Regions from separate parts of the Amycolatopsis sp. SB7-3 genome, predicted to be linked through region 2. Evidence: riboswitches for the same ligand, from Rfam matches in the RefSeq annotation. Region 2 holds a riboswitch; each other region holds the start of a gene.
The links. Region 2 has a riboswitch for S-adenosylmethionine ahead of thrC (threonine synthase). Riboswitches for the same ligand answer to the same signal wherever they lie in the genome.

Region 1: linked by a shared signal. The riboswitch ahead of AB8M46_RS39590 (aminotransferase class V-fold PLP-dependent enzyme) and the one ahead of thrC (threonine synthase) in region 2 are both predicted to bind S-adenosylmethionine.
Region 3: linked by a shared signal. The riboswitch ahead of AB8M46_RS06155 (methionine ABC transporter ATP-binding protein) and the one ahead of thrC (threonine synthase) in region 2 are both predicted to bind S-adenosylmethionine.

What each region holds. Positions count from the first base shown of each region.
Region 1 covers NZ_JBFPJQ010000011.1:59,465-61,660, forward strand. Annotated here, with positions in the region: gene AB8M46_RS39580 (potassium/proton antiporter) at 1-134, shown strand, start outside; gene AB8M46_RS39585 (M23 family metallopeptidase) at 266-949, shown strand; SAM riboswitch class IV at 1,078-1,192, shown strand; gene AB8M46_RS39590 (aminotransferase class V-fold PLP-dependent enzyme) at 1,225-2,196, shown strand, end outside.
Region 2 covers NZ_JBFPJQ010000006.1:34,822-37,017, forward strand. Annotated here, with positions in the region: gene thrC (threonine synthase) at 1-1,172, opposite strand, end outside; SAM riboswitch class I at 1,186-1,319, opposite strand; gene holA (DNA polymerase III subunit delta) at 1,455-2,196, shown strand, end outside.
Region 3 covers NZ_JBFPJQ010000001.1:1,270,654-1,272,849, reverse strand. Annotated here, with positions in the region: gene rsmA (16S rRNA (adenine(1518)-N(6)/adenine(1519)-N(6))-dimethyltransferase RsmA) at 1-675, shown strand, start outside; SAM riboswitch class I at 923-1,013, shown strand; gene AB8M46_RS06155 (methionine ABC transporter ATP-binding protein) at 1,227-2,196, shown strand, end outside.

The DNA of each region.
Region 1 (2,196 bases), on a different contig from region 2:
ACACGCGGCTTCAGGAACGCGACCAGTTACTCGTCGTGACCACCGCTGAAGCCCGTGACACGGCCGAACGACGCCTGCGAGCCGTCGACCGCGCCGGCCGTCTGGCCAGGTGGAAGGGCGAATCCGGCCAGTAGGTCACGAACCGGCACCAGCTGTTCGTCGGTTGATCTCAGAAAATTCTTCCCTTTCGTACTCCTTTTGGATTACTTTCCCGGCAATCGACTCCATCGAATGGGTGAGTGTCACGGGGTAAGGAGTACGCAAGGTGACGAAACTTCCTGTGCGGTTCGCCGGTCTGGGGGCCGCGGTGGCACTCGTCGGAGTGGCTCTCTCCGCTCCGACGGCCACGGCGGCCGGTGCCTTTCCCGCGTTCGGGCTGCCCTTCGAGACGGGCCAATCGGTCTACTCGGCGGGGATCCACTCGGACAACGGGAACTCCGGCGTGAAGAACGCCATCGACTTCAGCCCCGGCGACAGCACCGTTCGCGCCCCGCTGGCGGGCACTGTCCGGATCCAGCACTGCTCCGGCGGCGACTGGGTGACCGTCGACCACGACGGCGGCTGGCGCACCGGGTACTACCACATGGAGAACATTTCGGTCACCGACGGCCAGCAGGTCGTCCCCGGCGACGCCCTCGGCCGGACCGGCAACGCGCTGCCCTGCGGTGGCAGCAGCACCGGCGCCCACGTGCACTTCACCTTGTGGACCCTGCCCACGGCCGCCGCGCAGGGCGGCGACTCGCGCGACTTCGGGGTCGGCGCCGGCAACTGGAACGGCAAGTCCTACGACGAGGTCTCGACCACGGTCGCCGAGGCCTACGGCGAGGCGGTCGACGGCAAGACCTTCGGCGGCTGGCGGTTCACCGCGGGGACCGATCAGTACTCGGGTACCGCGACCGAGCTCTCCTCCCGCGCGACCATCGGACTGCCCGGCCGATTCCGGGTCTGACCTGCCGTTGCCCGGCGCGGCGCGGCGCCGGGCAGCGGTGTTTCCCGCTCGCGGGACACGTGAGCGGCGTCTCAAGATGCGGACGAGGGCTGGCTCGATCGCCCGCCCATCCGCTAACTTCGTCCGTAGGTCACGAGTGTCAGCGTCAAGCCCCGGCTAGCTGACCGGCAACCCTCCTACCGCGGTGGGGTGCCCCGGGTGAGGACCTGGCTCGTCGCGTGGTGCGACGGGCAAGCGCGGGATCCTCGTCGGGTCCCCTGGCCCGGAGGATGACGATGACTCTCGCTCTCGAACGCACCAGCACCCCTGCTGAAACCGTTGCCACGCACGAAATCCCGACGGTCGCGGGTGCCGGTCTGCGGGTTCCGCTGGTCACCGGCGGCGACATCGGTTACGCCAACCTCGACCACGCGGCGAGCGCACCCTGTCTGGACAAGGTGCGGGCCGCGGTCGACGAGTTCCTGCCCTGGTACGCCAGCGTGCACCGCGGGGCCGGGTTCGCCTCGCAGGTCTCCACCAAGCTCTACGAGCGGACGCGCGGAATCCTGCGGAACTTCGTCGACGCGCGATCGACCGACACCGTCGTGTTCACCCGCAACACCACCGATTCCTTCAACCTTCTCGCCCGCAGCCTGCCGAAGCACACGTCGGTCGTCGTGTTCGACACCGAGCACCACGCCGCGCTGCTGCCGTGGAAGGGGCCGAACGTCCGCCGGGTCGAGACGCCGCGCACCCGGCTCGCCGCGGTGTCCGCTGTGGACGAAGCGCTCGCGGACTGCCCGCAGGGGCCGCGGCTGGTCGTGCTCACCGGCGCGTCCAACGTGACCGGCGAACTGTTGCCGGTCAAGGAGATCGCGGCCGTCGCGCGGCGGCACGGCGCCCGGATCGCACTCGACGCGGCGCAGCTCGCGCCGCACCGGAAGATCTCGGTGCGCGAACTGGACGTCGACTACGTCGCGTTGTCGGGCCACAAGCTGTACGCACCTTTCGGCGCCGGCGCGCTGATCGGCCGCGCGGACTGGCTGCGCGCGGCCCAGCCGTACCTCGCCGGCGGCGGCGCGACGAAGCTCGTCAGCCATGACTCCGTGGTCTGGAATTCCGGACCTGAGCGGCACGAAGCCGGTTCTCCCAACACTGTCGGCGTCTACGCGCTCGGTGTCGCCTGCGAGACGCTGGCCGCGAACTGGGACGGCATCGTCGCCCACGAAGAGGAACTGCTGGCGCGGCTGCGTCGTGGTCTCGCCGCC
Region 2 (2,196 bases):
CCGTCACCGGTGATCAGCAGGACGATCTCCTCGTCCGGGTTGAGCTTGCCGGTCTCGATGAGCTTCTTGGCCGTCGCGACGGTCACGCCACCCGCGGTCTCGGTGAAGATGCCCTCGGTGCGGGCGAGCAGCCGGATGCCCTCGACTACCTCTTCGTCGGTGACGTCTTCGATCGCGCCACCGGTGCGGTTGACCACGTCGAGGACGTAGGGGCCGTCGGCCGGGTTCCCGATCGCCAGCGACCGGGCGATCGTGTCCGGCTTGACCGGCTGGACGACGTCGTGACCGGCGCGGAAGGCCGCCGAGACGGGGGAGCAGCCGGTGGCCTGCGCGCCGAACACCTTGTACGGCGTCTCGTCGACGAGGCCGAGCTGACCGAACTCGCGGAAACCCTTGTCCACCTTGGTGAGCTGGGAACCGGAGGCGATCGGCACCACGATCTGGGAGGGAAGCCGCCAGCCGAGCTGTTCGGCGACCTCGAAGGCCAGCGTCTTGGAGCCTTCCGAGTAGTAGGGCCGGACGTTCACGTTGACGAACGCCCAGCTCTCCTGCTCGGCGGCGAGCTGGGTGGCGAGCCGGTTCACGTCGTCGTAGTTGCCGTCGACCGCGATCAGGTCGCCGTCGTACACGGCGGTGGTGAGGATCTTGGCGCGTTCGAGGGTCTTCGGGATCAGCACGACCGACCGCCAGCCCGCGCGGGCCGCCGCGGCGGCGACGGCGTTGGCCAGGTTGCCGGTCGACGGACAGGCCAGCACGTCGAATCCGAATTCGCGGGCGGCGGCCAGCGCGACGGCGACCACGCGGTCCTTGAACGAGTGGGTGGGGTTCCCGGTGTCGTCCTTGACCCAGACCTTCTTGACACCCAAGGCTTTCGCGAGCCTGTCGGCCTGGATGAGCCGGGTGGCGCCGGGTTCGGTGTTGGGGATTTCTTCGACATTCGACGGAACGGGAAGGAGCTTCTTGTAGCGCCAGATGTTCTTCGGTCCGGCTTCGATGTCCTCGCGGCGCACGCGGCCGAAGTCGTAGGCGACCTCGAGCGGCGAGAAGTCCTCGGCGGAAACGAATTCGGGGGCGAGCGGCTGCCGGTGTCCCTCTTCCTTCGACACCAGTTCGACTGCCGGTCCGAGATCCGGGGTCTTGGTGGTGGAGGTCGTGCCGAGGGTTGCGGTCATCACGAGGTTCCTTTCCTCATCTGCCCCGCCGGTGGCGGGCCGGAATTGGCACCGTGTTCGTCAGCTACCCCGCGATCGCGGGATGACAGGCTGACGCCGGTTGCCGGGGCTTCATCGGGCCGTTCCCTCTGCCCCTCTGGATGAGCGGTATTCGATTGTCGGCACGCGCGTCAGCGCGTCGCCTCGCCAACACCGTACGACATGAGCCTCAGGTGGGGCCACCGTGCCCGGAACACATCACCGGACAAAGCACACGAGAGGACGAGTGGCAGGATCGTCACCGTGACGACGCAAGCTTCCGCCCCATCGCCGCTGGTCCTGGTTCTCGGTGAGGAAGAGCTGCTGATCGAACGTGCGGTCCGCAGTGCTTCGGACGCGGCCAAAGCGGCCGATCCGACGGCGGATCTCACCCGGATCCGGGTGTCGGACCTCACAGTCCCGGCGCTCGCGGAAATGGTCAGCCCTTCGCTGTTCGCCGAGGGCAGGGTGATCGTCCTCGAATCCGCGCACGACATCTCGCAGGAGCTCGCCGACGGGGTGATGGCCTACGTCAAGGCGCCCGCCGACGGCATCGTGCTCGTCGTCGTGCACAGCGGAGGCGGCCGGAGCAAGGCCGCGAAAGGGCTTCCAGCCGCCTTGAAGAAGGCGGGCGCGGAGGTCGTCGAATGCCCGAAGCTGACCAAGGCCGCCGAGCGGGAATCCTTTGTCCGCAACGAGGTCCGCCGGGTCGGCGGGAAGATCGACGGTGCGGCCGTGCTCGCGTTGATCGACGCCGTCGGCTCGGATCTGCGCGAGCTGTCGTCGGCGGCGACCCAGCTCGTCGCGGACGCCGGCGGGGCGGTCGACGAGCAGGCCGTCCGGCGCTACCACCGTGGCCGCGCGGACGTGAACGGTTTCGCCGTCGCCGAGAAGGCCGTCGCCGGTGACAAGGCGGCGGCGCTGGAGTCGCTGCGCTGGGCGATGCAGCTGGGCGTACCGCACGTGCTGGTCGCGGACGCGCTCGCCGACGCCGTCCGCACGATCG
Region 3 (2,196 bases), on a different contig from region 2:
GGGCCAGGCCTCGGCTCCTTGACGCTCGGACTGCTCGCGACCGGCGCCGAGGTCGTCGCGGTCGAAATCGATCCTGTGCTGGCGGGGCGATTGCCGAATACCGCCGCCGAACGGGGCGGAGCCGAACGATTGACGGTCGTCGGCGCGGACGCGTTGCGGATCACGGCGGACGACCTGCCCGCGAGTCCGACGGCGCTCGTCGCGAATTTGCCGTACAACGTTGCGGTTCCGGTCGTGCTTCACCTGCTGGCCGAGCTGCCGTCGCTGACCAGTGGCCTCGTGATGGTCCAGACCGAAGTGGCGGACCGGATGGCGGCCGGTCCAGGGAGCCGGACTTACGGCGTCCCCAGCGTCAAGCTCGCGTGGTACGGAAAGGCGCGCAAGGTCGCCGCGGTGCCTCGCGCGGTGTTCTGGCCCGTTCCGAACGTGGACTCCGCACTGGTCGCTTTCGAGCGGGGTGAGGTGGTCTCGTCCGTGGACCGCGAGCGATTGTTCGCGGTGGTCGACGCCGCCTTCTCCCAGCGGCGGAAGACCTTGCGCGCCGCGTTGGCGTCATGGGCCGGTTCCGCCGAACGCGCGGGGGCGCTGCTCGAGAAGGCGGGTATCGATCCCAAGACGCGCGGTGAGCAGTTGGATGTCCACCAGTTCGCGCGGATCGCCGCAGCCGCGGGTTGACCGCCTGCTAGGGATGTGACCGGCACCGCGCGAACGCCCCTCGGCCCAGGTCAGCACGAGTGCGTAAGTCTTCCTCTCGATCTGTATGAGCCGGCATTGTCTTAGCAGGTAGCACGCCTGGGGCAGGCCGAAGGCGCCCGCCTTTGTTCCAATATATGGACAGCGCATCCTGTATGATGGACGCGACCAGACGTGTGATCTGCGCCTACGCGCTTGCTTTCATCCAGTGGGATCGGTTTTACTCAGTGAGCCATCCCGAGCGACTGAGAGACCTGGCTCGCCGAAGTCGCAGCAACCACCCTCCACAGGGCAGGTGCTACAGCCAGGACCGATGGAGGCTGTGCCTAATGAACAGGGTCACCCACCCGCTCCTGCTGACCAGGCGACGTGTCGTCGATGAAGGTCGCCGCACGGTAAGTGCGTGTCGACGCTCCACCGTTACTGCCTGAGTCCTTCTCCCTTACCTCTGAAAACCGTCCGTTTCCGGACGGTCACTCGGTGACGGTCGGCGCGCTCGAAAGAAGCAGCGCCCCATTCGCATGGAGCCTCTCGTGATCACTGTCGAAAACCTGTCCAAATCCTTTCCCCTCAACGGAAATCCCGTCGTCGCGCTGCGCGATGTGAGCGTGGACATCCAGGCGGGCTCGCTGTTCGGAGTCGTCGGCCCGGCCGGCTCCGGCAAGTCGACCCTCGCTCGTTGCATCGGTCTTCAGGAGCGCCCCGACCGCGGCGTCGTCCGCCTCGACGGCCTCAACACCGGGACCCTCGACGGACGCCGCCTGCGCGAGATCCGGCGGCAGGTCGGTGTCGTGAGCACCAAACCGGAATTGCTCGCTGAGCGCACCATCGCCGGCAACATCGCTTCCCCGCTCGAACAGCTCGGTCTCGACGGGCCGCAGCGCCGCAACCGGGTCGGCAACCTGCTCGACCTGGTCGGTCTCACCCCTCGGGCGGGGCAGCGGCCGGGCGACCTGTCCGAAGGGCAGCTGCGTCGAGTCGCCATCGCCAAAGCGCTGGCCGCCGGGCCGTCCGTGCTCTTGGCCGACGACCCGACCGCCGGTGTGCAGTCCGAGGAGACCGGCGCGGTCCTGACCGTGCTCGACCGGGCCCGTGCCGAGCTCGGAGTCACCGTGCTGCTCACCACTCCCGACGCCGGCGTGGTTCGCCGTGTCTGCGACGACGTCGCGGTTCTGGAGGCTGGGGCGATCATCGAACGCGGGACCGTGCTCGACCTGGTCTCCGACCCGAACAGCCGGACCGCGCAGGCGCTGCTTCCCGCGATCGAGACCGGGCGGGCGCAGGCCTCGAAGTACGACCGGGCTGTGGACGTCGTGCTCGTCGGCTTCGCTTCGGTCGGTGCGCTCCTCCCGGAGGCCGCCGGTCGCTTCGACGTCGAACTCGCCACCATCGGCGGCGGCCTGACCCGGATCGGCGACACGCCGGTGGGCCGGTTCCGTCTCGGTGTGCGGGGTGAGCGCGCGGACGCCGCGCTCGCCTGGATCGCCGAACGCGGCGGCCACG